DNA from 2 places in the Microbacterium invictum genome. Region 2 is predicted to be linked to the other one. Evidence: predicted binding sites of a transcription regulator. Region 2 holds the regulator's gene; the other holds the start of a gene.
What was found. The regulator HrcA, encoded in region 2, represses chaperone genes, less so after heat shock. The targets are predictions, from matches to a motif close to TTNGCACTCGNNNNNNNCGAGTGCNAA.
Positions count from the first base shown of each region.

Region 1 (15,077 bases), 580 kb from region 2:
GCCAGGTGCTTGAGCCGCAGCAGCTCGATCCGGGGGTGATCGATGGAGTACCCCCTCGGTGCGGTGAGCACCGCGTCGTCGCTCATCGGCACGAGGTCGTCCTCGGCGAGCGCCGAGAAAAGGCCCTCCACCTCGGGGCCGCGGCGGTCGTCGTCGACGAGCTCACGGAAGCGCGCGAGCGCGGCCGGCGGAACGTCATAGGAGCCCCCACCGATGAGAAGTCCGGTGGCCGAAAGCTGCAGGTAGTACGCGACCGGCGTGAGCGAGACCATTCCGATGTGCAGCTTGTAGGGGGACTTGTCGGCGCTGAAGCGCACATCGCGGTTCGGTCGGAAGATCTTCAGCTGACCGAACTCCGGCTCGAGCTCGGCGGCGAGCGCCTCGAACGGACCACGCACGACGGCGTCGTAGCGCGCCTTGTTCGCGAGCCACCATTCGCGGGTGTTGTCGGCGGCGAGGTCGTCGTAGAAGCGCGAGGCGGCGGGGTCGAGTCCGTCGAAGGCCATGCGGGAGATGGTAGTTGGCGGGTGGGAGGCGAGGGTGGGATGCTGCGGGATGCGCCGTGATACCAGAAGCGCCCCTCCCGGAGGAGAGGCGCTTCTGTGTGTGCGGGCGGGCTAGGGTCTCGATACGCCGCCGGTGGCGGCTACTCGACCTTGATACGCCCGGGACTCAACGCCGCTGCGCGACATTGAGTCCCGTCGTATCAAAAGTCCATGCCACCCGTCGGGTCGGCGGGCGCCGCGGCAGCCTTCTCGGGCTTGTCGGCGACCACGGCCTCGGTGGTGAGGAACAGGCCGGCGATCGACGCGGCGTTCTGCAGCGCCGAGCGGGTGACCTTCGCGGGGTCGATGATGCCCTGAGCGAAGAGGTCGCCGTACTCACCGGTCGCGGCGTTCAGACCGTGACCGACGGGCAGCTCCGCCACCTTGTTGGCGACGACGCCGGGCTCGAGGCCGGCGTTGAGGGCGATCTGCTTCAGCGGAGCCTCGATGGCGACCTTGACGATGTTCGCGCCGGTAGCCTCGTCACCGACGAGGTCGAGGGTCTCGAAGGCGATCTTGCCGGCCTGGATCAGCGCGACGCCACCACCGGGGACGATGCCCTCTTCGACGGCAGCCTTCGCGTTGCGGACGGCGTCCTCGATGCGGTGCTTGCGCTCCTTCAGCTCGACCTCCGTGGCCGCACCCGCCTTGATGACGGCGACGCCGCCGGCGAGCTTGGCGAGACGCTCCTGGAGCTTCTCGCGGTCGTAGTCGCTGTCGGTGTTGTCGATCTCGCGGCGGATCTGGGTCACGCGACCCTCGATCTGCGCAGCGTCACCGGCACCCTCGACGATGGTCGTCTCGTCCTTGGTGATGATGACCTTGCGCGCACGGCCGAGCAGGTCGAGGGTGGCGTTCTCGAGCTTGAGACCGACCTCCTCGGTGATGACCTGGCCGCCGGTGAGGATCGCGATGTCCTGCAGCTGGGCCTTGCGACGGTCGCCGAAGCCGGGAGCCTTGACGGCAGCCGACTTGAAGATGCCGCGGATCTTGTTCAGCACCAGGGTCGCCAGGGCTTCGCCCTCGACGTCCTCGGCGATGATGACGAGCTCCTTGCCGTCCTGGATCACCTTGTCGACGACGGGCAGAAGGTCCTTGATGTTGGAGATCTTCTGGTTGGCGATCAGGATGTAGGGGTCTTCGAAGACCGCTTCCTGGCGCTCGGGGTCGGTGACGAAGTAGGGGTTGATGAAGCCCTTGTCGAAGCGCATACCCTCGGTGAGCTCGAGCTCGGTGCCGAACGTCTGCGACTCCTCGACGGTGACCACGCCCTCCTTGCCGACCTTGTCGATCGCCTCGGCGATCAGGTCGCCGATGGTGGAGTCTGCGGCCGAGATCGACGCGGTGGCGGCGATCTGCTCCTTCGACTCGACCTCCTTGGCGTCAGCCAGCAGCTGGTCGGTCACAGCCTTGACGGCCTTCTCGATGCCCTTCTTGAGCGAGATGGGGTCGGCACCGGCGGCGACGTTGCGCAGACCCTCGCGAACGAGAGCCTGGGCGAGGACGGTCGCCGTGGTCGTGCCGTCACCGGCGACGTCGTCGGTCTTCTTGGCGACCTCCTTGACCAGCTCGGCGCCGATCTTCTCGTAGGGGTCGTCCAGCTCGATCTCCTTGGCGATCGAGACACCGTCGTTGGTGATCGTGGGGGCGCCCCACTTCTTCTCCAGCACGACGTTGCGACCGCGGGGACCCAGGGTCACCTTGACGGCGTCGGCCAGAATGTTCAGGCCGCGCTCGAGGCCGCGACGGGCCTCCTCATCGAAAGCGATGATCTTTGCCATGTGTGTGTCGTCCCTCCCGGACGTTGGCTTTCGGACTTAGCACTCAACAATCACGAGTGCTAATCCATTCTGGCACTCGCCATGGGTGAGTGCAAGCCACGCGACACACGGCGTGTGGCGGGGTCCGAGTGGGACGCCGCCCTGCGGCATCCGCCTCTCAGACGACGCGGACCGATTCGGCCTGCGGCCCCTTCTGGCCCGAGCCGACGGTGAACTCGACAGTCTGACCCTCCTCGAGCACGCGGAAGCCGCTCATGTCGATGTTCGAGTAGTGGACGAAGACATCCTGACCGTCACCGGCGGTGATGAAACCGTAACCCTTCTCGGCGTTGAACCATTTGACGGTGCCCTGTGTCATTGCGAACTCTCCTGTACTGCGGCGGGACAGGGCCCATGCTAGGGATCGCAGCAGGCTCGGAAAGTGCTCTCACGCAACTGTTGACATGCTCGCTGTCAAACATTTACGCGGGCGAAACACACCGTCGCCCGTCAGGGCGCGGGCGACTCCTCGGCGGGCGCATCGGCGGTGCGGTCGAGGCCGATGACGACCGTGAGCTGCAGCGCCTGACTCTCGTCCTCGGGGGTGTTGGGGTCGTCGGCGAGCTGGTAGACGTCGGTCTGCTCGATGCGCGCGCCGCCGAGCACGAGCTCGGCGAGGCCCGCAGCGGCCGCCTGGTCGCCGGGGAAGGCGTAGTAGACGGTGGTCTCGGCGAAGTCCGTCGTCCCGGCACCGCTGGCCGAGACCGCATCGGCCGACCAACCGGCCGCGACGATCTCGTCCTTCACCTGAGTCGCGAGACCCTGCTCGGGAGTGGCGTTGAGCACCTGCACCGTGTAGGCCGTGTCGATGACGGGCTCCACAGTGGCCTCGGGCGTGGCGCTCGGCTCGGCGTCCGGCGCGAGCTGGATGCGACCCGAGGTCAGCAGCGTGCCGAAGATGCCCACGACGATGAGGACGATGGTGGCGAGGCTCGCCCACAGCAGAACCACCCAGGGGCGCATCCGGGGATTCTCGGCACGGTGTGCTCCGACCCGGCCCTCGTCCGCGGTGAGGTCATCGAAGCGATCCCGCGGAAAGGTCGTTTTCGGCACCACAAGATGCTACCGAAGCGGGCTGGGGCAACCTAAGCGACAGCTGGACGCATGCCCGGATGGCGCAGAGCGGTCCTCAGCGCCCGGTCGCCGCCGTGCGGATGACCCGCGCGCGCACGCGCGCGTCGCGAATGCGCCGCAGACGCTTGACGAGCATGGGGTCGTACTCCTGCGCCTCGGTAGTGTCGATGAGCCGTGTGAGCAGCTGGTAGTAGCGCCCCGGCGACATGCCGAGACGAAGGCGGATGGCCTCTTCCTTCGCGCTGCCGTGCCGGGTCCACAGCGCCTCGAAGTCGAGGATCAGCCGATCTCTCTCGCTCAGGGGTCTGTCGTTCAGGGGCACCCGCTCACGCTAACCCCGCACGTCGGCCCTGCCGGCGCGCCACTCCACGAAACCGCCCAGCGGGTCGACCTCGGCGCACGCGACTCCGTCGACCGCGAGCACGAACCCCGTCCATCGCCGCGGATCCAGGGGCGGATGCCACTGATCGGCCAATCCCGCGGGGGTGAGGGTGACCCACCGCGCCCCGACCCTGGCGCGGAGGGCATCGATCTCGGCCCGGAGGCGCCGCCGCCCGTCGCGCGGGATGTGCGGGAGGACCCCGGGGGTCGTGATCACGAGGGTCGCCCCCGCCGGAGCCTCGGCGGCGACGGCCGCCACGACACCCGGTTGGGCGGCGTCGCCCCGCCACGACCGCGGCGGATCCGCCGCCGCGATGTCGAGGGCCGCCGCGATCCGTTCGCGGCGCCCCGTCTCGCCCGGCCACACGAGAGCGGTCAAGAAGTCGCGATCGGCCGCGTCGGCGGCATCCAGGGGGGCGAGGTCAAGACCCGCCCGCCAGACGACCCGGGGCATTGTCAGGGTCTCGGCGACCTGGGCTGCGGCCGGGCCGCGTAGCGCGCTGCCCAGGACGACCGTCGACGGGCCGTCGACGGGGTCGAGCGCCGGTCCGGCCGCATAGCGGTAGGAGTACCGATCGGGGTAGAGGCACAGGCCCGCGCTCGCGCCGACCTCGAGCAGCGCCAGGGGTCCCGTGATCATGGCGAGCGCGGGGAGGAGGGCCGCGCAGCGGAGAGGCTCGTTCGTCTGCAGCGACCGGGCCTCGCACAGGTCGACCACGGCGTCGGCGTGCGCGTGCGTCCACGCGGCCCACGCCGGGTAGCCCTCCTCAGGAGCGCCGAGGAGGCGGGTGACGGCGAACACCAGCGGCGGCTGCCGGTGCGCGGCGGGGATCCGTGCCAGCACCCGCTGCATGGCGGGGTCGCCGGCGACGCCCGCCGACCACTCCTCGTAAAGCGCCGAGCGCCCGGGCGCCTCGCTGTCCGCGAACCTGCGGTACCGCGCGGCGACGTCGGCGGCGGCGTCGACTACGGCGGCGTCGGCGTCAGCGGCGGAGTCGGGCACTCCCCCATCGTGCCGCGATCGAGCCTCCCCGGCATCCCGAATGTGTCGCCGCGCGTACCCGGCGACACCCCTCGCGCGTCCCGGGGTCGCGGGTCTGCGGTTGAATGGACGAAGGAGGTTCCATGTCTTACACGGTGGACAAGTCCGACGAGCAGTGGCGGGCCGAGCTCAGCCCCGAGCAGTACGCGGTGCTGCGCGAGGCGGCGACCGAGCGCCCCTGGACCGGAGAGCTGCTCGACGAGGAACGCGCGGGTCTCTACACCTGCGCCGCCTGCGGCGCGGAGCTGTTCAAGAGCGGCACGAAGTTCGACTCGCACTGCGGGTGGCCGAGCTTCTACGAGTCGATCCGGCCCGAGGCGGTCGAGCTCATCGAGGACAACAGCCACGGGATGGTGCGTACCGAGGTGCGCTGCGCGGCGTGCGGCTCGCACCTCGGGCACGTCTTCCCCGACGGCTTCGGCACCCCGACGGGCGACCGCTACTGCATGAACTCGCTCGCCCTGGATTTCACACCCGAATCGTGAGCATCACCGTCACGAATACGGCTGTGTACGACGCCGTCGCCGGTCGGCGATCGTGGTCGCGGGTGACGACCGACGCGCCGACCCACGACGAGTTGGCGCGGCTCGTGGCCGCCGCCGGCCGCGTCGCCGACCATTCGTCGCTGCGGCCCTGGCGCCTCATCGAGCTCCGCGGCGACGATCGCGAGCGACTGGGCCGGGCGATCAACAAGGCCGAGGGCCACAAGGGCGCCTCGACGAAGCCCCAGCGAGCCCCGCTCCTCGTCGCCGTCGTCGCCAGCTACCGCAAGAGCGGCAAGGTGCCGCGATGGGAGCAGGAGGCCGTCGCCTCGGGCGTCGCGCACATGCTGAGCCTGCTGCTCGACGACGCGGGCTACGGCGTCATCTGGCGCACCGGGCACTACACCCGCAGCAAGGCCGTCGCGAGGGCCCACGGCCTGAAGAAGAACGAAGAGCTCCTCGGCTGGCTCTACGTCGGCGGCAAGCCGGCCGACGCGCGCCCGGGTCGACGCACTCCGATCGAGCCCGATCGCTTCCTCTCGCGGATGCCGGTGGGGAAGGCCGACCGAGGCTGAGGCGGTGGCGTCCGCGCCGGGGTGGAACGTTCACCCGCGGAGCATCCGGCGCCACGGCAGGCTCGCGACGATCACCGACGACAGCGCCAGCGTCACCATCGCGATGGCTTGGAGGGTGTCGGGAGTGCCGACGGCCGGCCAGAGGGCGTCGACGAGGACGGATGTCGCGAGCTGACCGACCACGGCGCCCAGGCCGAGCAGCAGCACGCCGGTGTATCCGACGATCGCCGCGGACAAAACGATGTAGACGACTCCGGCCGCACCTCCCAGATAGAGCAGCGGGTCAGACGGCAGGCGCGTCGGGAGTCCGGAGATCGCGACACTGACCCCGGACGCCACGGCCAGGATCGCCGTTCCGCCGATGAAGTTGACCAGCGTCGCCGTCAGGGGCGAACCGACCCGTACCCGCAGCCGGCCGTTGGTCGCCTGCTGCCAGGCGATGCCGGCCCCCGCGAGGAGCGGGAGGACGAGCATCCACAGCGGGACCGTGGCGAGCGTGTCACCGCCGAGCGCGAACGCGACGGCGCAGATCGCCAGCAGCGCCCCGACCAGCCGCGGCACGGTGACGGCGACCACCCCGGCCGGGCCGTACCCGGCACGGTCGAGGACGAGCCCCGACACGGTCTGTCCCGCCACCACACCCACCGTGAAGAGCGAGACGCCGATGATGCCGACGGCGAGCCCCTGGGTCGCGGTGGTGAGGGCGCCGGCGGCGCCGCCGAGGAGCATCCATCCCGGGATGGCGCGCTCACGCAGGCCCTCGACGAGGCGCCGGTACCCGCGGCGACCCTCGGGGAGGAGAAGACTGAGGACGATGAGGAGGACGAGCCCCGACGCGAAGGAGATGAAGGCGGCGACCATCCCGTCGCCGATGCTCGCGCCGAGCTGACCGTTGGCCCGCGCCTGGAGCGCCGTCAGCACTCCCACGAGGACGGCGCCGCCCACGGCGAGGACCAGCGGAAGGCGCGGCGGCGGCATCCCTCCATCATGCAGTCACCGGCATGGCCGCTCGGGCGCAGGACAGGAGGGATGCGCCGACGTACGCTGGAGTGTGCCCCTCACCCGTCGAACCCGGACGCTCCTCAGCTGGCTGCCCGCGGCGCTGCTGGTCGTCATCATCGGAGCGATCGTCGTCGGGACCTTCACGTTGCAGGCGTCGTGGTGGGCGGAGGACGACCCCGAGGCCTCGGCGGATCAGAAGGCCTCCGACGGCGGCAGCATGCTGACCGACGCAGGGTTCGACTACGTCAACGTCGAGGGCGTCCTGCGGGTGCGGGTGGGCGAGGGCGCTCTTCCGGCGTCCGATCTCGGGCTGCGGGCGAACGAGACGAAGGACGCGGAGTTCCGCCGGCCGGTGCAGGCGCTCATCGCCGCCGGCGACGACGTGCACGTCATCGACAACGTCATCACCGCCACCGCTGTGGCCTCGTCAGACCGCCTCGCGGAGGTGACGGTCGGGATCGACGGCGCGGGGTCGTGGCGTGGCGCGATCGAGGGACTGCGCGCGCGGGCGGCGGAGTTCGGCTGGGACGCCGCGCAGTTCGAGGGGCTGGACGAGCGCCTGCTGGAGTTCAACTCGACCGGGTCGGGCGAGGTCTTCGAGGTGCAGATCGGTCCGGGGCAGGATGCGGACACCACGGTCACAGCGACCGTGACCTTCTCGCGCGAGGGCGGCGCCACCACGGTGGCGCTGAGTTTCGCGCCGCCGGCGTAGCATCCGCCCGTCCTCTCGGCCGCGACCCGTCACAAATTGCGGCCCGGAAGGGCTCGAGGCCGCGTCCATCGACGGATCGCGCATGGTCGGACGCGGGCCGCCGGAGGAGCGCGGCGCGGGCGCCGCGAAGGGAGCGCGCGCGGCGGGGGCGCCGCGGAGGGAGCGCCCGCGGCGGGGGCGCGACCCGTCACAAAACGCTGTCCGGATCAGCTCGAGGCCGCATCGATTGACGGATCGCGGCGCGGAGCGGGTGGTGCCGGCTACAGGACTTGAACCTGCAACCCCCTAATTACAAGTTAGGTGCGCTACCAATTGCGCCAAGCCGGCAGGGATCCCATCCTACCGACCGGCGCACGGGTCACGGAGTCGCGGCGGGCGACGGCGTCTCGGTCGACGCGGGCGTCTCGGTCGGACTCGGCGACGCTTCCTGGTAGTACGCGTCGCTGCCGATCGTCAGCACGAACTGCGAGAACTCCTGCGGGTCGTCGAGCGCACCGACGTACGGCACACCGTTCACGAGCACCATCGGGGTGCCGGTCAGGGTCACGCCGTCGGTCTCGGGAATGCCGTTGAGGGCGCGCTCGGTCGCATCCCGCGCCCACGAGAGGAAGGACTCCTCCTCGATGCACGAGCGCACCAGCTTGGGCGACTCGGCACCGGCGGCCTGCGCCAGATCGGCGAGCTCGCTGTCGGTGAAGCCGTCGGTGTCCACCTCGGGCTGCTCGCGCAGCAGGGCGTCGTTGAAGGCGAAGAACTCCTCGGGCGAATGCGTCGCGACGCACGCGGCCGCCGCGGCCGCGCGCAGCGAGTACTTCGTGCCGTTCGATTTGGCCGTGAGCATCGCCACGGGGTGGTAGGTCAATTCCACGGCGGCCTGCGACACCCAGGTCTTCAGCTGCTGCACGTTGGCGAGCTGGAACTCCCGCGAGCCCGTCGACAGGTAGTCCACATAGACGCGGATGTCGACGACCGGCGCCTCGGTGGGCGTGGGCGTCGGCGAGGGAGTGGCCTCGGGCGTCGCCCCCAGGGTGGCGCTCGCGGCCGCGTCATCCGCTGCCGAGGCCACGTCGGCGGCGGCCACGCCGGTGACCGAGGTCACGGCGAAGCCGTCATCGGTGACGTTCTGCGGACGCAGCTCCGGACGCGACATCGCCGACCCGACCGCCCACGTCACCATGACCGCCGCGACCGTCACGACGCCCACGGCCAGCAGCGTGAGGCTGCCGCGACGCAGCCAGCGCAGCCGCGACTGGCGGGCCTGCACCTGCTGGGCCTTCTCGCGGACCGCGTTCCGGCGTTCACGAGGGGCCGGAACGTTCGGTGACTGGTCGTGGGACATGAAACCTCTCGGACGATGGGGGCTGCCGATGGGCAACGAAGCGGGGCGCGGGCGAGGCGGGCCGGGTTCGATGCTAATCAGGCAGGCTGGGAAAAGCCCAGACGATGCCGGCCCTTCGCGCTCTCCCGCGCCCCCGGGCGTAGGCGCTCGCGCCCACGCGTGACATACTGTGGGCAGGCGCCCGATGGTGGGCGTCTGCGGTCATACCGCTCCATTCACAACGGATCGTCCGGCACGTACCTGCCGGTGAAGGAGAAGAACACATGGCGTCCGTCACTTTCGACAACGCAACCCGTCTGTACCCGGGCGGCACTCGCCCGGCCGTCGACAAGCTCAACCTCGAGGTGGGCGACGGCGAATTCCTGGTCCTCGTCGGACCCTCCGGCTGTGGCAAGTCCACGTCGCTGCGCATGCTCGCGGGCCTGGAAGAGGTCAACTCCGGCCGCATCCTCATCGGCGACCGCGACGTCACCGATGTCCCGCCGAAGGACCGCGACATCGCGATGGTCTTCCAGAACTACGCGCTGTACCCGCACATGACCGTCGCCGAGAACATGGGCTTCGCGCTGAAGATCGCGGGCGTCGGCAAGGAAGAGCGCGCGCAGCGCGTGCTCGAGGCCGCGAAGCTGCTCGACCTCGAGCAGTACCTCACCCGCAAGCCGAAGGCCCTCTCGGGTGGTCAGCGTCAGCGCGTCGCCATGGGCCGCGCCATCGTCCGCCAGCCCCAGGTGTTCCTCATGGACGAGCCGCTGTCGAACCTCGACGCGAAGCTGCGCGTGCAGACCCGCACGCAGATCGCGTCGCTGCAGCGTCGCCTGGGTGTCACCACCGTCTACGTCACCCACGACCAGACCGAGGCCCTCACCATGGGCGACCGCATCGCGGTGCTCAAGGACGGCCTCCTCCAGCAGGTCGGCACCCCGCGCGACCTGTACGAGCGCCCGAACAACGTCTTCGTGGCCGGCTTCATCGGCTCGCCCGCGATGAACCTGTTCCCGTCCTCCCTCGCCGAGGGTGGCGTGCACTTCGGTTCGGAGATCGTGCCGCTCGACCGCGACACCGTCGGCCGCGCCCACGGCTCTGAGGTCACCGTCGGGGTCCGCCCCGAGGACATCGTGGTCGGACCCGCCGACGGCAAGGGCCTGTCGGTCACCGTCGACCTGGTCGAAGAGCTCGGCGCGGACGGCTACCTGTACGGCCACACCGACATCAACGGCAAGCGCACCGACATCGTCGCGCGCGTCGACGGCCGCCGCCACCCGATGGCCGGCGACACGGTCACCCTCGCCGCGACCGCGGGCCACGTGCACGCGTTCGACATGGAGACCGGCGAGCGCCTGAACGACGCCCCGGTGGTCTCGAACTCCTGACACACCTCGACGCGGCGCGGGCGGGTTCTCTGAGCCCCCCGCGCCGCGTCATGTCCCCGGAGGAAAGATGGTCGATTCCCTGAGCATCACCGCCAGCGCGGTGGATCCGGGGCTGCTGACACTTCCGTGGTCGACGCCGCTGGCGGACTGGCCGTCGAACCACATCGTCTTCCTGCCCAAGGGCATCTCACGGCACCTGGTGCGATTCGCCACCCTCTCGGGCCGGGTGGTCGCGATCAAAGAGACCACCGAAGAGATGGCGCGCCGCGAGTACGACATGCTCGGCAATCTGCAGCGGCTCGACGCCCCGTGCGTCGAGCGCGTCGCGGTGATCGCCGGGAGGACGGATGCCGCGGGCGAGCCGCTCCCCGCGGCCCTGGTCACCTCGCATCTGCGCTTCTCGCTCCCCTACCGCGCCCTGTTCACCCAGGTGCTGCGGCCCGACACCGCCACCCGGCTGGTCGACGCCCTCGCGCTCCTTCTCGTGCGGCTGCACAACGTCGGCTTCTTCTGGGGCGACGTGTCTCTCTCGAACACCCTCTTCCGCCGCGACGCCGGCGCCTTCGCCGCCTACCTCGTCGACGCCGAGACCGGAGAACTGCACGAGAGCGGTCTGACAGCGGGGCAGCGTGCGCACGACCTCGACGTCGCGCGGACGAACATCGCCGGCGAGATCATGGATCTCGAAGCGGGCGGCCGGCTCGAGGGCGGTGTGGACGCCATCGCGATCGCCGACGGCATCATGGAGTCGTATCACTCGCTGTGGGGCGCCCTGACCGACACCGAGACGTTCCGCTCTGACGAGATCTGGCACATCACCGAGCGGGTGCACCGGCTCAACGACCTCGGCTTCGACATCGGCGAGATGTCGATCGACACCACGCGCGACGGCACCCGCGTCTCGATCCAGCCGAAGGTCGTCGACGCGGGCCACCACCAGCGCCGACTTCTGCGCCTCACGGGGCTCGACGTCGAGGAGAATCAGGCGCGCCGACTCCTCAACGACCTCGACGAGTACCGCGCCCGCGTCTCGCGGCTCGGATCCGACGAGGAGATGGTCGCCCACGAATGGCTGACGCGGGTGTTCGAACCGGTGGTCAAGGCCGTTCCGTTCGAGTACCGGGCCAAGCTCGAACCCGCCGAGGTCTTCCACCAGGTGCTGGAGCACCGGTGGTACATGTCGCAGGAGCGGGGCCGTTCGGTACCGCTCGCCGAAGTCCTCACGAGTTACATCGACGACGTCCTCCAGCACCGGCGCGACGAGGCGACCGTGATGGGACCCCCCACCGAGACGACGGGTATCCCCGTGATCACCGGCGAGCTCGCCCTGTCTGGCGGCGAGGAGGACGAGGTCGACTGGCGAGACCTCGTGTGAGATCTGCCGTCAGTATCCGACGGTGAAACGCTCCCGGTGGTGCGTGGGCTGCTCGATCTCGTCGACGACGGCCACGCCGAGATCGGGACCGGAGATGAAGGACTCCCCGTCGGCGTCGGTCACGAGAACCTCCCCGCCGTCGCGGTAGCTCCCTGTCCGCTCTCCGGGGTTCCAGGCTCCGAACCCGCCCGCGGGGTGGACGTAGAACCAGTCGTGGCCGACCGCGTCTGCCTGCAGGTCTTCGAGCACGCCGATCGCCTCGAGCGCCTCGGGCTTGAACTCCTCGGTGAACCCGGGGGTGTCGACGACACGGGGCCCGTCGGGCGACACAAGGCTCCCGCCGGCGCCGCCGATCACCCCGATGCGCACGGTCTCCGGCAGCTCCTTCACCAGCTCTGCCACCGCCGGACGTACCTTGCCCGCCATGTCATCCCGGGCGGGAACGCTGATGACGACGACATCGACGCCCTGCAGCTCCGCGACGAGCCCGGGCACGTCGAGGATCGTCCCCTCGACGTAGGTCACATGCTCGAGGCGCTCGCTCGGCACGGTGCGGGCCACCGAGACCACGGTGTGGCCCCGCGAGGCGGCCTCTTGAGCGATGTGTCCTCCGGCGTAGCCGGTTCCTCCGATGACGGCGATGCGAGCCATGGTGCGATCCTTCCGTTGTCCTCGTCTCATTCAAGCGGACGTTCGCGCGGACCCGCGCCGTCACACGAGGATGCTGAGCGGATTCTCCATCCTCGCCGTGAAAGCTGCCAGCCACCGCGCGGCCAGTGCGCCGTCGATCACCCGGTGATCGGCGGACAGCGTCACGGTCATGACCGTCCCGACCGCGAGCTCCCCGTCGACCACCACCGGGGAGGGACGCGCCGCCCCGACGGCGAGGATGCCCGCGTGCGGCGGATTGATGATGGCGGCGAACTCCTCGGTGCCGAACATCCCGAGATTCGAGACCGAGAAGCTCCCGCCCTCGAGCTCCCCCTGTTTCAGACGTCCCGCGCGCGCCCGTTCCACGCGATCGGCGATCGCAGCGCTCACCTCGCCGAGCGACATCCGATCCACCCCGCGGACGACGGGGGTGACCAAACCCCCGGGGACGGAGACCGCCACCGCGATGTCGGCGTGCGAGAAGCGGTGCATCGCCTGGTCGGTCCAGATCGCATTCGCCTCGGGCACCTCCCGAAGGGCGGCCGCGACCGCCTTGACCACGAAATCGTTCACCGAGATCCGGTTCGTCCGCCCCTCGTTGATCCGGGCACGAAGCGCCAGCAGCTCGTCGACACGGATGCGGGACCGCAGGAAGAAGTGCGGCACCGTCGAGGTGCTCTCGGTCAGCCGCCGCGCGATCGCGCGGCGCATCCCCGTGTGGGGGATCACCTCGACGTCGGCCGCGGGGGCTTCCTCCGTGCGGGCCGCGGCGGGGGGAACCGCGGGGGCGGGCACGGCAGGAGCGGCCGGCGTCGAGGGTGGCTCGGCGGCGAGGGCGGTGTGCGCCTCGAGGTCGCGACGGACGATCCGTCCGTTCGGGCCGGTGCCGACCAGCCCCGACAGGTCGAGGCCGCGCTCGGCGGCCAGACGTCGGACGAGCGGCGAGGCGAAGAGCCGGCGCGCCGGCCCGGGAGGAGGTGCAGGCTCGGTGTCCGGCGCGGCCTCGACCTCCGTCACCGGCGAGGGCGGTGCGAGGGTCCCGTCCTCGGAGGATTCCGTGCCCATGCCCGCGCCCGTCGTCGCGGGGGTCTGCGCGGGCGGGGCATCCGTCGCGCTCTCGTCCACGTCGGAGAGCTCCTCCCCCGCGGCGGCGAGCACAGCGATGGGCGATCCGACCTCGGCCGACCCGCCTTCGTCCACGAGGATGCGGGCGAGGACACCGGCTTCCTCGGCCTCGTACTCGACGACGGCCTTCTCGGTCTCGATCTCGACGATCGGCTGTCCGGCCGAGACCTCGTCACCGACGGAGACCAGCCAGCTCTGGATCGCGGCCTCGGTCGCCCCGGCGGCGAGCGCCGGCATCCTCACCACGGCGGCCATCAGCGGCCTCCCCACTCGGCCCGCACGCGTTCGAGGCCGCGCGCGACCTCCTCCGTGCGGGCGATGGCGGCGCGTTCGAGCACCTTGGAGATACTCGGGCTCGCCTCTCCCCCGGTCACGCGCTGCACCGGCTGATCGAGCCAGTCGAAGAAGCGACGCTGGATCTCATCGGACAGCCACGCACCGTACGACGGCCCCTGCGATCCCTGCTCCACGATGAGGACGTTGTTGGTCTTGCGGATACTCTCGCCCACGGTGTCCCAGTCCAGCGACGCACGGTCGAGCCAGCGCAGGTCGATCACCTCGGCATCGATCCCGGTCTCGGCCGCCGCCTCGAGACTGTGGGCGACCATCGACAGGTAGGTCAGCACCGTCACCTCGTCGCCCGCGCGGCGGATCGCGGCGCTGCGCGGCGGAATGATGTAGTCGAGGTCGCCGTCGGGAACGCGATCGGCCGTGCCGTAGAGGTCGACGTGCTCGATGACGAGCACGGGGTCTTCCAGCGCGAGGGCGGCGTTCATGAGTCCGACGTAGTCGGCGGCGGTGGAGGCGGCGACGATCCGCCAGCCGACGCTCGTGGCGAAGATGCCCGCCGGATCCATGAGGTGCTGCGAGCCGTACCCCGAGCCCATCGCGACCTTCGTGCGCAGCACCAGGGGAACGCGGTTGTTGTCGCCGAACATGTGACGGGCCTTGCCGACCTGGTTGAACACCTGGTCCGCGGCGACCCACATGAAGTCGGGGTACATGAACTCCACGACCGGGCGGAAGCGTCCGTCGAGGGCGATCCCGCCCGCAAGGCCGAAGAAGCCGTTCTCGCTGATGGGCGTGCCGATGACGCGGTCGGGCCCGAAGGCCTTGGCCAGCCCCTTCGTGGCGCCGTTGGTCCCTCCGTTCAGGCGGTGGACGTCTTCGCCGAGCACGATGATGCGGGAGTCCTCCGACATCCGCCGGTTCATCGTCTCGGCGACCGCGTCGACGAACTTCACCTCGCGCCACCCTCCGGCGTGCGCGGCGGGGTCGGCGGCCACGAGCCGTTCCAGCTCGCTCTCGTCGCCCCGGATGCCCCGGTCGACACCCGCCGGGTCCGGCCAGAGGGAGGGGCGGATGCGAGAGCGGCCGGCGTTCTCGGGATCACCCTCGGTCAGCGCCGACACCGCGTCGGCCATGGCGGCGACGGCCTGTTCGCGCACCGCCCGGATCTCGTCCGGGGAGGCGACCCCGAGGGCGGAGAGCTCGCGCGCGGCCTTCTCCAGCGGGTCGCGCGCCTTCCACTCCGCCTCCTCCTGCTTGGTGCGGTAGCCGAAGGCGCTCCCCGGGTAGGGTCCG
Region 1 is NZ_CP139779.1:1,287,203-1,302,279, reverse strand. Features, by position in the region: gene T9R20_RS06285 (DUF2461 domain-containing protein) at 1-506, opposite strand, end outside; gene groL (chaperonin GroEL) at 707-2,326, opposite strand; gene T9R20_RS06275 (cold-shock protein) at 2,484-2,684, opposite strand; gene T9R20_RS06270 (LytR C-terminal domain-containing protein) at 2,816-3,418, opposite strand; gene T9R20_RS06265 (DUF3263 domain-containing protein) at 3,495-3,761, opposite strand; gene T9R20_RS06260 (DUF2332 family protein) at 3,771-4,823, opposite strand; gene msrB (peptide-methionine (R)-S-oxide reductase MsrB) at 4,946-5,347, shown strand; gene T9R20_RS06250 (nitroreductase family protein) at 5,344-5,919, shown strand; gene T9R20_RS06245 (DMT family transporter) at 5,950-6,897, opposite strand; gene T9R20_RS06240 (hypothetical protein) at 6,971-7,633, shown strand; tRNA gene T9R20_RS06235 (tRNA-Thr) at 7,885-7,960, opposite strand; gene T9R20_RS06230 (DsbA family protein) at 7,992-8,972, opposite strand; gene T9R20_RS06225 (sn-glycerol-3-phosphate ABC transporter ATP-binding protein UgpC) at 9,236-10,342, shown strand; gene T9R20_RS06220 (DUF4032 domain-containing protein) at 10,410-11,717, shown strand; gene T9R20_RS06215 (NAD(P)-dependent oxidoreductase) at 11,727-12,368, opposite strand; gene T9R20_RS06210 (dihydrolipoamide acetyltransferase family protein) at 12,429-13,748, opposite strand; gene T9R20_RS06205 (alpha-ketoacid dehydrogenase subunit alpha/beta) at 13,748-15,077, opposite strand, start outside.
Region 1: a site for HrcA is predicted at 2,363-2,389, ahead of groL (chaperonin GroEL). Genes of this name have one in related genera too.

Region 2 (15,077 bases):
CGACGTAGGACTTCTGACCCAGCGTCTTCGGGCGGATGACGCGCCCCCGCGTGGACAGCAGCGGTTCGCCCAGCACCTCGGACGGGCGGGGTCCACCGTCGCTGCGCAGGATCCTGTCGGCCGAGGCGACGTCGGCGGGACCGAGGCTCTGCCCCGAGCGGGTCATCTCCACGAGCTCGTCGACGAGCACGCGGGCGGCCGCGACGGCGCCGGCCTCGCCGGTGAGGGTGATCTCGTTGCCGCGCACGTGCACGTCGACCTCGGGATGCTCCTTCTCGACCATGCGCAGCAGGCGATCCTGGGGACCGAGCAGCTGGACCATGGCGACGCCGTCGGCGAGAATCCGCTCGACGGCGGGTGGGGTGTCAGGCACGAAGCTCCTTCTCTTGCAGGCCCCCGGCGAGGACGTGCGCGTGCACGTGGAAGACGGTCTGCCCGGCGTTCGCGCCGGTGTTGAAGACCAGGCGGTAGTCGCCGTCGGCGTGTTCCGCGGCGAGGGACCCCGCCACCGCGACCATCTCGCTCAGGAGGGCCGGGTCGCCCGCAGCGAGCTCTCCGACGTCGCGATAGCGCTCGGTCTTCGGTATGACCAGCAGGTGCAGCGGTGCCTGAGGGGCGATGTCGCGGATCGCGAAGACGTTCTCGGTCTCGACGAGGATCTCTCCGGGGATGTCGCCGGCGAGGATGCGGCTGAAGACCGACGGTTCGCTCATACGGGAAGTCTACCGACGGGGCGTCACCAGCGACCGAGGGCGCCGCTGATCACCGCGAGGGCGGCAGGGCCCGCCGTCGAGGTGCGCAGGATCGATTCCCCCATCCTCCGCAGGGTGGCCCCGGCCCCATCCAGGCTCGCGAGCTCCTCCGGGGCGATGCCTCCCTCGGGGCCGACGACGACCAGGATGTCCCGACCGGCAGGGGTGAGGGCGCTCAACCGCTCGGTGGCCGTCGGCTCGAGGACCACGACGAGGTCACTGCCGGCGCGGGAGGTGATCGCGGCGGTGGTGATCGGCGCAGAGACGACGGGGACCCAGGCGCGATGGGCCTGCTTGGCGGCCTCCCGCGCGATCGTCTGCCAGCGTTCGCGGCCCTTGGTGGCCTTCGCCGCGTCCCAGCGCGAAATGCTCCGCGCCGCCTGCCAGGGGATGATCTCGTCCACCCCGAGCTCGGTGGCGGCCTGCACGGCCAGTTCGTCGCGGTCGCCCTTGGCTAAGGCCTGAACGAGGATGACGCGGGGAACCGGTGCGGGGATCTCGGTACGCTCCGCCACCCGCACCACCACCTCGGACGGCGACACCGACTCGCAGGCGCCCTCGACCCACACCCCGGCGCCGTCGCCGACCGTCACCGTCTCGCCGACGCGGACGCGGCGCACCGTCGCGGCGTGCTTCGCCTCGGCTCCCGTCAGGGTCACGACGTCGCCGACGGCCGCGGAGGAGGCCTCCGCCGTCAGAAAGTGCAGCGCCACCGCTCAGCCGTTCCGGAACCGGTCCCGGAGCTTGGCGAACAGGCCCTGGTGGAACTCCGACAGCCGCGGCGGCGCGGGCTTGGTGCGCTTGGCGAGCTCTTCGATCAGAGCGCGCTCGCGATGGTCAAGCCGCGTGGGCGTCACCACCTGCACACCCACCCGGAGATCCCCGCGCTGCGAACCGCGCAGCGGCGTGATCCCGCGCCCCTTGATGGTCAGCACGTCACCCGATTGCACGCCGGCCCGCAGTTCGAGATCGACCGGACCGTCGAGCGAATCGATGGTGGTGTGCGTGCCGAGGATCGCGTCCGGCATCGAGACCTCCAGCGTCGCGAGCAGATCGTCGCCGTCGCGGGAGAACACGGGGTCGGGTGCGATGTTCACCTCGAGGTAGAGATCGCCGTTCGGGCCGCCGGCGGGGCCCACCTCACCCGACCCGGGCAGCTGCAGCCGCAGGCCGCTCTCGACCCCGGCCGGAACGTCGATCGACACCGTCCGGCGCGATCGGACGCGTCCCTGGCCCTGACAGGTGGCGCAGGGATAGGGGATCGTCGTCCCGTAGCCCTGACACACCGAGCACGGCTGCGACGTGACGACGTTGCCGAGGAGGCTGCGGACCTGCCGTTGGACGTGCCCCGTTCCGTGGCAGATGTCGCAGGTGACCGGCGACGTGCCCGGCTGGCAGCACGACCCCGAGCAGGTCTCGCACAGCACGGCGGTGTCGACCTCGATGTCGCGATGCACACCGAAGACGACGTCCTTCAGGTCGAGGGTGATCCGGACGAGCGCGTCCTGGCCGCGTTCCCGACGCGAGCGCGGTCGGGCACCCCGTGCCCCTCCTCCTCCACCGCCGAAGAACGTCTCGAAGATGTCGCTGAACCCGCCGAATCCGCCGGGAGCCCCGCCGAACGCGCTGTCTCCGCCCATGTCGTAGCGGGCGCGCTGGTCGGGGTCGCTCAGCACGTCGTAGGCATGCGTGACGAGCTTGAACCGTTCCGCGGCGTCCTCCCCCGGGTTGACGTCGGGGTGCAGCTCTCGCGCCAGCCGTCGGTAGGCACGCTTGATGTCGTCGGAACTGGCGTCACGCGCCACACCGAGTACTTCGTAGTGGTCAGCCACTTTCACCTTCCTGCCGCGCCGAGCGCGGGGGGTCTGCGGAATGCTGTCGTCAGCGGGCGATGTCGTCTTCGTCCAGGAGACGAGTGAGGTACCTCGCCACGGCCCGCACGGCCGCGAGGTTCGTCGGGTAATCCATCCGGGTGGGGCCGAGCACGCCGACGCGGGCACGCGACCCGGTGGCGTCGTACTCGCTCGCGACGACCGAGGCCTCGCTCAGACCGAAGGGCTCGTTCTCGCGGCCGATACTCGCGGCCAGGCCCTGATCGTCCGCGACCATCTCGCTCATGAGCTTCAGCAGCGTCACCTGCTCCTCGATGGCTTCCAGCAGCGGGTAGATGCTGCCACGGAAGTCGCCTTCGCTGCGGGCGAGGTTCGCGCTCCCGGCCAGAACGAGTCGATCCTGGCGGAAGTCGTCCAGTTCCTCCCCGATCACCCGCAGGATCGCCTGCAGGGCAGGACCGTCGGGGTCCCCCGCCGTCTCGCCGTCCGCCACGGCCAGCGCCACGCCGGCGACGCCCTCCCGCACCGGCACCCCGACGACGAGGTCGGAGACGCGGCCGCGGATGCGCTGCATCCGCTCCTCGTCGATCTCCACCCCCGGGAAGGCGAGTCGCTGCGAGACCCGGCCGGTGTCGGTGACGACGATGACGAGCACCTTCTGCGCGTCGAGTCGGACGAGTTCGACGTGCGAGACGGTGGCCCGTGCGAAGGACGGGTACTGCACGATCGCCACGTGCCCGGTGAGGACCGTCAGCGCGCGCACCGTGCGGGTCAACACCTCGTCGAGATCCGACGGACCCTCCAGGAACGAGGAGATGGCCGTCCGCTGCGCGGGGCTGAGCGGTCGCACCTGCGCGAGGTGGTCGACGAACACGCGGTATCCCTTGTCGGTGGGAACGCGCCCCGACGACGTGTGCGGGGCCACGATGAGCTCTTCGTCCTCGAGGAGCGCCATGTCGTTGCGGATGGTGGCGGCTGAGACGCCGAAGGCGTGACGTTCCACGATCGCCTTGCTGCCGACGGGTTCGCGCGTGTCGACGTAGTCCTGCACGATGGCGCGCAGCACCTGCAACCCTCGTTCGCTGACCATGACACCCCCTCCGGCGATCCGACGCTCCCCTGGCACTCACGGGATCCGAGTGCCAATTCTATCGGAACACCCCCGATGCCGGACGGTCGGGTCGCGGCATGTCAGGCGGTCAGGATGCGCACGACATGATCGGCCAGGAGTCGACCCCGTCGGGTGAGCCGCACGCGGTCCCGCGTGTACGGCTCGATCAGACCGTCGGCGACGAGCTCCGGCAGCAGGTCATCTGCACCGGGGGGCAGGGCGGATGCCGCGAGGCCCTCCCGGGTGCGGACGCGGAGGAGCACCGTCTCGAGGACGCGGGACGACGGTGAGAGCACCTCGCGCCCCGCCGCGGGCGACAGCCCCTCCGCGAGTCGGCCGGCGTATGCGGCCGGGTGGCGGACGTTCCAGAAGCGCGTGCCCGCGATGTGACCGTGGGCCCCGGGTCCGAATCCCCACCAATCGCTCCCCCGCCAGTAGGCGCCGTTGTGGCGGCAGCGGTCGGCGGGGGTCCGCGCCCAGTTCGACACCTCGTACCAGGACAGTCCCGCCGAGGTGAGCAGATCGTCGGCGAGTTCGTACATCTCCGCCTGCAGATCGTCGTCGGGGAGGGCGAGTTCTCCTCGCCGGATGCGACGGGCAAGCGCCGTTCCGTCCTCGACGATGAGGGCGTAGGCGGAGAGATGATCGGGGTTCTGAGCGAGCGCGGTCTCGAGCGATGCGCGCCAGTCGGCAAGGGACTCCCCCGGCGCTCCGTAGATCAGGTCGAGGCTCACGCCCAACCCCGCCTCGCGGGCAGCCGCGACGGCCGTGGCGACGGCGTCCGCGCGATGCGAGCGGTCGAGTGTCGCCAGCACGTGCGGAACGGCGGACTGCATGCCGATGGACAGGCGGGTCACTCCGGCTGCGGCGAGCCGCCGCGCGACCCCGGCGTCGACGGTATCGGGGTTGGCCTCGACGGTGACCTCGAGGTCGGCAGCGCCCGGGAAGGCCGCGCGCACGCCGTCCAGCATGCGGACGAGGTCGTCGGCGGGAAGGAGCGTGGGGGTGCCCCCGCCGAAGAAGACCGTCTCGACCGGACGCAGCGGGCCCGTCTCGGAGAGCACGCGCCGCGCGAGCGCCACCTCCCGCAGCAGGGTGTCGGCGTAGTCCTCCTGGCGCGCACCGCGCAACTCGGTGGCGGTGTAGGTGTTGAAGTCGCAATACCCGCATCGCACACGGCAGAACGGGATGTGGAGGTACGCGCCAAACGGCACCGTGGGGTCGATGACCGTCCCGGCGGGGAGCGCGCCGTCGGCGGGTGCCGGGTCGGCGAGGGGAAGCGCGGCTCCCACGCTCAGGCGGGGGTGGCGTACAGCGGCGAGATGGCACGCAGGTAGCGCGTGAACAGCTCCCGTCGCCGGCGCCGCGTCAGTGCCGGGAAGAGCCGGTAGACCAGCGCCTGCGGCGCGTCGAAGGCGCGCACCGTGAACCAGACCTCGTCGTTGTCGCGCCAGTCCAGCATGAAGGACTCCTCCCCGCTGACGACCGATCCCTGCACGGTGCCGAGGGCGAAGCCGATGCGGCGCGGTTCCTCCACGGCGAAGATCACCCGGAGCTCCCCGTCGGCGCGCATCCCGGCGATGCGCCCGCCGAGGTGCACGGTCGCCCCGGCGGTGACGAACGGGGTGCCGTCGGAGTCGTAGCGCTGCTCGACCTCGAGCTTGCTCGGGGCGATGGGTGCGCCGTTCTCATCGAAGCTGACGCCGGCGTACATGGGGCCGGCGGCGGGGCGGACGTCGGTCAGCTCCAGGCCGGCTCCGCGCTGCGCGCTCCACGACAGCAGCGACTCGCCGGCGGCGCGGAAACGCTCCTCGCCACTGCCGATCCGCCACGATTCCTCCGCCGGGATGCTCCGCTCCGGCGGGAAGTGCATGAGATCGGCGGCCTGGGTGGCCCCGACGGCGGCGTAGTCGACCGTGTCGTCCCTGAAGGTTCCGCGGCGCATGGCTGTCAGCCTACTTCTGCTTCCCCTCGACATCCCCCGAGAGCGCGGCGATGAAGGCCTCCTGCGGCACCTCGACGCGGCCCACCATCTTCATGCGCTTCTTGCCCTCCTTCTGCTTCTCGAGCAGCTTGCGCTTGCGGGTGATGTCACCGCCGTAGCACTTGGCCAGGACGTCCTTGCGGATCGCGCGGATGTTCTCGCGCGCGATGATGCGCGCACCGATGGCGGCCTGGATCGGCACCTCGAACTGCTGACGCGGGATGAGCTTGCGCAGCCGCTCGGTCATCATGGTGCCGTAGGCATAGGCCTTCTCGCGGTGCACGATCGAGCTGAAAGCATCCACCTTCTCGCCCTGGAGCAGGATGTCGACCTTCACCAGATCCGCGGTCTGCGAGCCGGCGGGCTCGTAGTCAAGGCTCGCGTACCCCTGCGTGCGGCTCTTGAGGTGGTCGAAGAAGTCGAACACGATCTCGCCCAGGGGCATGTTGTAGCGCAGCTCCACCCGGTCCTCGCTGAGGTAGTCCATCCCGAGGAGCGAGCCGCGGCGGGACTGGCAGAGCTCCATCACGGTGCCGACGTAGTCCTTCGGCAGCAGGATGCCCACCTTCACGATGGGCTCGGACACCTCCGCGACCCGGCCGTCGGGGTATTCGCTGGGGTTCGTGACCGAGATCGTCTCGCCAGTGTCGGTGTGCACCTCGTATGTGACGGACGGCGCGGTGGTGATGAGGTCCAGCCCGAACTCGCGGGAGAGCCGCTCGGTGATGATCTCGAGGTGCAGCAGGCCGAGGAACCCGCAGCGGAAACCGAAGCCGAGGGCGACGGAGGTCTCGGGTTCGTACTGCAGCGAGGCGTCGGAGAGCTTCAGTTTGTCCAGGGCCTCGCGAAGCTCGGCGTAGTCGCTGCCGTCGATCGGGTAGATGCCCGAGAACACCATCGGCTTCGGGTCGGTGTAGCCGGGAAGGGCCTCGCTGGCGGGCTTTCGCTGATCGGTGATCGTGTCGCCGACCTTGGACTGCCGAACGTCCTTCACACCCGTGATGAGATACCCCACCTCCCCGACGCCGAGGCCGCGGGTCTGGATCGGCTCGGGGCTGGACACCCCGATCTCGAGGAGCTCGTGCGTGGCCCGGGTCGACATCATCTGGATGCGCTCACGGGGCTGCAGCTTGCCGTCGATCATCCGGACGTAGGTGACCACGCCGCGGTAGGCGTCGTAGACGGAGTCGAAGATCATCGCGCGGGCCGGCGCGTCGGCATTCCCCTGCGGCGCGGGGATCTGCTCGACGATGCGGTCCAGGAGCTCCTCGACGCCGACACCGGTCTTGCCACTGACCCGCAGCACATCCTCGGGATCTCCGCCGATGAGTCCGGCGAGCTCCGCGGCGTACTTCTCGGGGTCGGCAGCCGGGAGGTCGATCTTGTTCAGCACCGGGATGATGTGGAGGTCGTTCTCCAGCGCCAGGTAGAGGTTGGCGAGGGTCTGGGCTTCGATCCCCTGTGCGGCGTCGACGAGGAGGATCGCGCCCTCGCACGCCGCGAGCGACCTGCTCACCTCGTAGGTGAAGTCGACGTGGCCGGGGGTGTCGATCATGTTGAGGGCGAAGGTCCCGGCATCGGTGGCCCACGGCATCCGCACAGCCTGGCTCTTGATCGTGATGCCGCGCTCCCGCTCGATGTCCATCCGATCCAGGTACTGCGCGCGCATGTCGCGATCGGAGACGACGCCGGTGATCTGCAGCATGCGGTCGGCCAGGGTGGATTTGCCGTGGTCGATGTGGGCGATGATGCAGAAGTTGCGAATGAGCTCGGGCGGGGTCGCACTGGGCTCGAGGGGCTGAAGGGCGCGCGGGGACATGTTCCCTCGATTCTACGGGCGCGCCGCCCGCCGTCCGCGCCGCAGAGGGACAGGAGCGGATGCCGCCGACCGCGGCGTCGCGCAGAGCGTCACCAGGAGTTTCCACAGGCGTCACCCACGCGATCGCGAAATCGGCCAGGATCGAACGGCGTGCCCCCGGACGATGGTCTCGTCGTGCCCAGGGACGCTGTTCGGCTGTGCATACGAAACCAGGAGAGTGTCTGTGACCGTGTCATCCGGTGTCCCATCCCCCCCACCACGCGAGCCGAGACGGAGGGCGCGGACGCTCGGCGTCGGTCTCCTCTCGGGTGCCCTCGCCCTGAGCGGCGTGGGTCTCGCCCTGCCCGCGCAGGCGGCTGTCAGCATCGACGCCACCGTGCTCATCAACGAGGTCTACGGCGGCGGCGGCAATGGCGGCGCGGCGTTCTCCCGCGACTTCGTCGAGCTGGTCAACACCGGAGACACCGCCGTCGACCTCGGGTCGTGGAGCGTGCAGTACGCGTCCGCCGGCGGTTCTTCGTGGCAGGTCACCCCGCTGACGGGGACGACGATCCAGCCGGGCGGGAAGGTGCTCGTCGGCCAGGCGACCGGCAACAACACCGCCCTTCCCGGGTTCGACGCCGATGTCGAGGGGACCATCCCGATGTCGGGCGAGCGCGGCAAGGTCGCACTCGTCGACTCCATTGAGGCGCTTTCGGGCAGCACGAACATGGCGGTCCTTCCTCAGGTCGTGGACTATCTCGGGTGGGGCGCGCCCAGCGATTCCGCTGGGAGCCCGGCTCCCGCGACGACGAACGCGCAGAGCGTCTCGCGTGACGCGGGGAGCTCGCACACCGCGGTCAACTCCGCCGATTTCACCGCGGGCACGCCGACACCCGAGGGCGCGGCGGGCGCCGTCGACCCGGAGCCGACTCCCGACCCGGAGCCGACACCCGACCCGGAGCCGACGGGCCCGAGCACGGTCACGATCGCCGAGATCCAGGGCACCGGCGCCTCGACGCCGCTGAACGGTCAGACCGTGGTCACCGAGGGCGTCGTCACGGCGCACTACCCCACCGGAGGCCTCGCAGGCTTCGTCATCCAGACGCCCGGCACCGGCGCCGCTGCGGGCACCGCGTCCGATGCGGTCTTCGTCTATGCGCCGACCACGGTCGGTCAGGTCGCCGAGGGTCAGACGGTGCGCGTCACGGGGCTCGCCACCGAGTTCAACGGCCTCACCCAGGTCGACATCCGCACCGGCAGTGTCGAGGTCATCGCCGACGGCGCCCGGGTCACGCCGCTCGTCACCGGATGGCCGGCCGACGACGCGGGTCGCGAAGCGCTCGAGTCGATGCTGATCCAGCCCGAGGGTGCGTTCACCGTCACCGACACCTACGGCACGAACCAGTACGGCGAGGTTCCCCTCGCCTTCGGCGACGGCCCGCTCGTACAGCCAACCGAGGTGGCGCTCCCCGGTTCGCCCGAGGCCGCCGCCGTGACCGCCGACAACGCCGCGCGTCGCGTCGTCCTCGACGACGGGGCGAGCACGAACTTCCTCTCGGCTGCCAACGCCGCTCTGACCCCGCCCTACGTTTCGCTCACCGAGCCTGTCGTGGTGGGGGCCTCGGTCACCTTCACCGAGCCGGTGATCGTCGACTATCGCAACAACGCCTTCAAGCTCAACCCGACCTCCCCCCTCACCGGTGACGGATCGGGCGAGGGTGACGGGGTGGAGTTCGAAGACGTCCGCACCGCCGCCCCCGAAGAGGTCGGTGGCGATGTCAGCGTCGCATCCTTCAACGTGCTGAACTACTTCACGACCCTCGGCACCGACAGCGCCTCGTGCACGGCGTTCCAGAGCCCGGACGGCTCGGAGCTGAACAACGTGCGCGACGGATGCGACCAGCGCGGAGCGTGGGATGACGCCGATCTCGCGCGTCAGCAGGCCAAGATCGTCTCGGCGATCAACGCCCTCGACGCTTCGGTCGTCGGCCTCATGGAGATCGAGAACTCTGCGGCCCTCGGCGAGGAGACCGATGAGGCGCTGTCGAGCCTCGTCGACGCCTTGAACGCCGATGCCGGCACCGATCGCTGGGACTTCGTCGCGTCTTCGGACGAGCTTCCCGACGCCTCGGGACTGGACGTGATCACCAACGCGATCATCTACCAGCCCGCCGAGGTGGTCACTGTCGGTGACGCCCGTGCGCTCGGCGACGAGTCGGGAGCGGATGGCGCCTTCCAGAACGCGCGCGAGCCCATCGGTCAGGTCTTCGCGCCGGTCGACGGCGGCGAGGAGTTCCTCTTCGTCGTGAACCACTTCAAGTCCAAGGGCTCCGCCGGCCCCTGGCCGGGCGACGCCGACACCGGCGACGGTCAGGGAGCGTCGAACGAGTCGCGCGTGCGCCAGGCGACCGCGCTGGCCGACTGGGTCGGCGCGATCCAGGGCGACACCGAGTCCGTCATCCTCGCGGGTGACTTCAACTCCTACGGGCAGGAAGACCCGATGCAGGTCCTCTATGAGGCCGGCTATACGGACGCGGAGCAGGGCGACGAGTACAGCTACGTGTTCCAGGGGCTCTCGGGCTCGCTGGACCACATCCTCGTCAACGACGCCGCGGCCGCCCGCCAGACCGGTGCCGACGTCTGGAACATCAACGCCGGTGAGGCCCTCGCCCTGGAGTACTCGCGGTTCGGGTACCACGGCACCGAGTTCCACGCCGACGACCCGTACCGCTCGAGCGACCACGACCCGGTCAAGGTCGGACTGAGCGCCGGGGCCGCTGCGCCCGTCGAGCTCGACATCCTCACGATCAACGACTTCCACGGTCGCCTGGAGGCCAACCCCTCCGGCGCCGAGGCGGGCGCTGCGGTGATCGCGGGTGCGGTCGAGGCGAAGAAGGCCGAGAACCCCAACACCCTGTTCGTCTCCGCCGGAGACAACATCGGCGCCTCGACCTTCACCTCTTTCATCCAGCAGGACAACCCGACCATCGACACCCTCGTGGCGTCGGGGCTGGACCTCTCGGTCGTCGGCAACCACGAGTTCGACCGGGGCTTCGACGACCTGCTGAACCGCGTGCTCCCGCGCTACGGCGGCAACACCGACCCCGAGAACGTCACCGAGGCCGAGCGCCTGGCCGGTCAGGACTTCGGTCTGGGTGCCAACGTCTACGCCGCCGGCACCACCGACCCGGTGCTCCCGGAGTACGCGCTGCGCGAGATCGACGGGGTGAGCGTGGCCTTCATCGGCACCGTGACCCCCGACACCGCGACGATGGTGGACCCGTTGGGTATCGCCGACATCGAGTTCGGAGACCAGCTCGAGGCCGCCAACCGGGTGGCCGACGAACTGGCCGACACCGTCGATCCCGATGTCATGGTGCTGCTGACCCACTCGGGTGCCGCGACCGGCGACTGCGCTCAGCTCGCTGCGGATGCGGCCGGGTTCGGCGACCTCGCGACGGGCGCCTCGCCGCTCATCGACGCCATCGTTTCGGCTCACACGCATCAGACGTACGCGTGCGAGGTTCCGGTGGACGGCACCGACCGCACCCGTCCGGTCATTCAGGCCTCGGAGTACGGCAAGGCCATGGGTCAGCTCTCGCTGAGCTACGACGTCGAGGCCGACGAGCTGATCTCCATCGAGGGGACGACCTTCCCGCTGAAGGACGCCTTCCCCGCCGATGAGGAGATCGCCGCCCAGGTCGCCGGCTATGTGGCCACCGCCGACGAGCTCGGATCCGCCCCGATCGGCTCCATCACCGGTGACATCCTGCGTGGTGGTACGCCTCCCGGTGCCGACCGCGGCGTGGAGTCGTCGATGGGCAACTGGGTCGCCGACGTCTACCTCTGGGCCACCAGCGAGAACCCCTCGTTCGGCGGAACCCCGGCGCAGATCGCGCTGATGAACCCGGGCGGCCTGCGCGCCGATCTGCTGGTCGGCGAGGACGGCGTCGTCACCTACAAGGAGGCGGCCGACGTCCAGCCCTTCGCCAACACGCTGGTCACGGTGACCCTCACCGGTGCGCAGCTGGAGGAGATCCTCACGCAGCAGTGGAAGGCCACGGGCGATCGTCCGAAGCTGCACCTCGGTGTGTCGGAGGGCTTCAGCTACGAGTACGTCGAGGGCCAGCCGCCGGCGGGTCAGACGGTCGCCCGGTCGGGGACCATCGTCTCGATGAGCTACCAGGGCGAGCCGATCGAGCCGACCGACACCTTCACGGTCGTCACGAACTCCTTCCTCGCCAATGGCGGAGACGGGTTCCCGACGTTCACCGAGGGGACCGACCGGACCGACACGGGCCAGATCGACCTGGATGCCACCCTGGCGTACTTCCAGGCCCTGGAGACCGTCGATCCGGCGCCGCTCGGCCGCGCCGTCCTCGTGACGGACGTGCCGACCGTGCCGGGTCAGCCGGGTACGCCGGGTCAGCCGGGTCAGCCTGGCACGCCGGGTCAGCCCGGCCAGCCCGGTGCGGGGGGCCAGGCGGGCGATCCGCTCGCGGTGACCGGCGCCCAGCTGCCGCTCGGCATCGCCCTCGGCGGGGCACTGCTCCTGGTCGCCGGCGGGGTGTTCTTCGCCCTCCGGCGGCGGACGCTGCCGACCGAGCAGTGAGCCGCTGACGGCGCATCCACGGTGCGACGGCCCTCATCCCTCGGGGTGGGGGCCGTCGCCGTCGGCGCCCGACCGTATCGTGGATTCCATGGGGGTCCAGGTCGTCTTCGTCCACGGGATCCGCACGTCGGCCACGATGTGGCGCGCCCAGACGGAGTACCTCACGTCCTGCGGAGTGACCGCGACCGCGGTCGACCTCCCCGGACACGGAACACGTCGAGACGGAGTGTTCACCCTGGACGGGGCCTTCGAGACCATCGATCACGCCGTCCGCGAGGCTGCGGCGCGCGGACCCGTCCTCCTCGTCGCGCACTCGATGGGGGGCCTCGTCAGCATCGACTACGTCGGGCAGGAGGATCCGCCTCCCGTCGCCGGTTTCGTCGCCGCCTCGTGCACGGCGATTCCCCGGGGCATGGGGCTCGCGACCTACCGGTTCCTCGCCCGTCGCTTCGACTCGCTCCCCGATCGCGGTATGTGGCTGACGAACTACGTGCTGGACCGCACTCTTCCGACCGAGACGCGCCCGGATTTCGGCGCCGGCGGCTACGCCTTCGATGCACAGGACGTCGCCCTGCGGAGCCTCTCCGTGCTCGACCTGCTGACCGCCCTCGCTCGGATCGAGGTGCCGCTGTGGTTCGTGAACGGACAATACGACCAGCTGCGGGTGAACGAGCGGCTCTTCATCCGGATCGCTCCGCACGCCGAGCTCATCGTGGTGCCGCGGACAAGTCATCTCGTCACCGCGATGCGTCCCCGCGTGTTCAACGCCGTGCTGAGTCTCGCCGTCGCCACGATCGAACGTGAGAGTGCTCGAGAAGACAGTGCTGGAGAGGACAGTGCTGGAGAAGACAGAGCCGGGGAAGACAGTGCCGGGGAGGGCAGTGGCCGGGGAGCCCCCGCCTGACCTGGTAGACTCCTTGTTTGGCTTGCGTGTGGGTTCGCCCTCACGACCGCCTCGCGACGGCCCTCTCCTGTCGCCGGGCATCTCATCCAACCTCCGAACGAAAGAACGTCGACACGTGGCGAACATCAAGTCGCAGATCAAGCGCAACAAGACCAACGAGAAGGCGCGCGAGCGCAACAAGGCCGTGAAGAGCGAGCTGCGGACCGAGGTCCGCCGTGCGCGCGAGGCCGTCGCCGCCGGCGACAAGGCCGCCGCCGAGAAGGCGCTGGCCAAGGCGACGAAGAAGCTCGACAAGGCCGTCAGCAAGGGTGTCATCCACCAGAACCAGGCCGCGAACCGCAAGTCGGCCATCGCGAAGCAGGTCGCGTCGCTCTGACGCCCCGGCACATCGAACGGCTCGTCTCCTCGGAGACGGGCCGTTCGTCGTTGTTGAGGGGCGTACGGGCGCCGTGATCAGCGGGAGGCGCCGGCGAACGGCTCTCGGGTGGCGATGACCGTGACGAGGCGTTCGAGGGCGAACACCGAGTCCCGAGACCCCCCCTTCACCTCCGCATCCGCGCGAGCGGCCGCCTGGATCGCCATCCCGAGCGTCGACTCCGTCCATCCCGACAGGTCCCGTCGCGCGCGATCGACCTGCCAGTCCTTCAGTCCCAGGCGGGCCGCCAGCGCCGCCGACGGCTCGCGATGGCCGGCAACCCGCGCCATCGTGCGCAGCTTCGAGGCGATCGCCGCCACGAGGGGCACCGGATCGGCTCCCGAGGCGAGGGCATGCCGCAGGGCGATGAGGGCCTCGCCGTAGCGACCGGCGATCGCGGTATCGGCGACGGTGAAGGCGGAGGTCTCGACTCGGCCGCCGTAATAGCGCACGACGGTCTGCTCGGTGATGTCCTCGGCGACGTCGGAGATGAGCTGCTGGCATGCGGCCGCCAGCTCCGTGAGGTCGTCCGCGAAGGCCGACACCAGCGCGCGCAGAGCACCGGGGGCGATTCTCTTCCGCGCCTGCGAGAACTCCGCAGCGGCGAAGTCGAAACGATCGGACTCGCGTTTGAGCGCCGGGCAGGCGATCTCGACACCCCCACCCTGCCCGGCCCGGATGGCATCGAGCAGCTTCTTGCCACGGACGCTCGCGCCGGTGTGCCGGAGGAGCACGGTCGCACCGTCCTGCGGGTGGGACAGATAGGACAGGGCCTCGGTGAGGAACGCATCGGAGCACTTCTCGACCCCGAGGACGCGGACCAGGCGCGGCTCGCCGAAGAGGGATGGCGACGTCAGGGCGAGAAGGGTTCCGGCCGCGTAGTCGTCGGCCCGGATGTCGGACACTTCCAGGCTGGCATCCTCCGCGCGGAGATAGTCGCGGACCCCCGCGATGGCGCGTTCGGCGCAGACCTCCTCGGGACCGGAGACGAGGACGATCGGCGCGGGCTGGGGCTCGCGCCAGGACAGCTGCGGGATGGCGCTGCGCGTGCCCGTCGAGCGCCCACCTGAGCGTGACGAGGAGCAGGCCGGCATGGATCCCAGCCTAGCCACCGCCGCCGACGGTGCCGTGCGATTCGTCACGACGATCGTCCCGGAAGATGCGAAGACGACCGTGGTCGAGCCAGAGCGCGATCAGACCGTCCTCGTCGGTCCGCGCCACCGCGGTCCCGATCGCGGCCAAAGCCGAGAGGATCTCGCTCCGAGGGTGTCCGAAGGCGTTCCCTCGCCCCACGGTGATCAGCGCGGCGGCGGGGTCGATGCCGTCGTAGAGCGGCAGGTGCTGATCGGCGCTGCCGTGATGGGCGATCTTGACCACGTCGTACGCATCGCTCAGCACATCGTCGGCGATCAACGCCCGTTGCGGTGCCGCCGAGAGGTCGCCGAGCAGCACGACCCGGGGAAGATCGGGACCGACGAGATCGATGACCACGCTGGCGTCGTTGCCCGGGGGGAAGGCCGGCGAGTCGGGTCGCGGCCAGAGCGTGCGCCAGACCGCGTCGCCCAGGCGGCCCGACATGCCCTGATGGACCTCCCGGACCGTGGCGCCGCCGGCGAGGAGATCGGCACGCACGCGTTCGGCCGCCGAGCCGTCGAGGGGACCGTGG
Region 2 is NZ_CP139779.1:1,863,587-1,878,663, reverse strand. Features, by position in the region: gene T9R20_RS09095 (PhoH family protein) at 1-322, opposite strand, end outside; gene T9R20_RS09090 (HIT domain-containing protein) at 366-713, opposite strand; gene T9R20_RS09085 (16S rRNA (uracil(1498)-N(3))-methyltransferase) at 737-1,465, opposite strand; gene dnaJ (molecular chaperone DnaJ) at 1,469-2,584, opposite strand; gene hrcA (heat-inducible transcriptional repressor HrcA) at 2,634-3,674, opposite strand; gene hemW (radical SAM family heme chaperone HemW) at 3,776-4,987, opposite strand; gene T9R20_RS09065 (DUF1990 family protein) at 4,990-5,640, opposite strand; gene lepA (translation elongation factor 4) at 5,651-7,498, opposite strand; gene T9R20_RS09055 (ExeM/NucH family extracellular endonuclease) at 7,827-12,092, shown strand; gene T9R20_RS09050 (alpha/beta hydrolase) at 12,181-12,996, shown strand; gene rpsT (30S ribosomal protein S20) at 13,112-13,372, shown strand; gene holA (DNA polymerase III subunit delta) at 13,450-14,505, opposite strand; gene T9R20_RS09035 (ComEC/Rec2 family competence protein) at 14,516-15,077, opposite strand, start outside.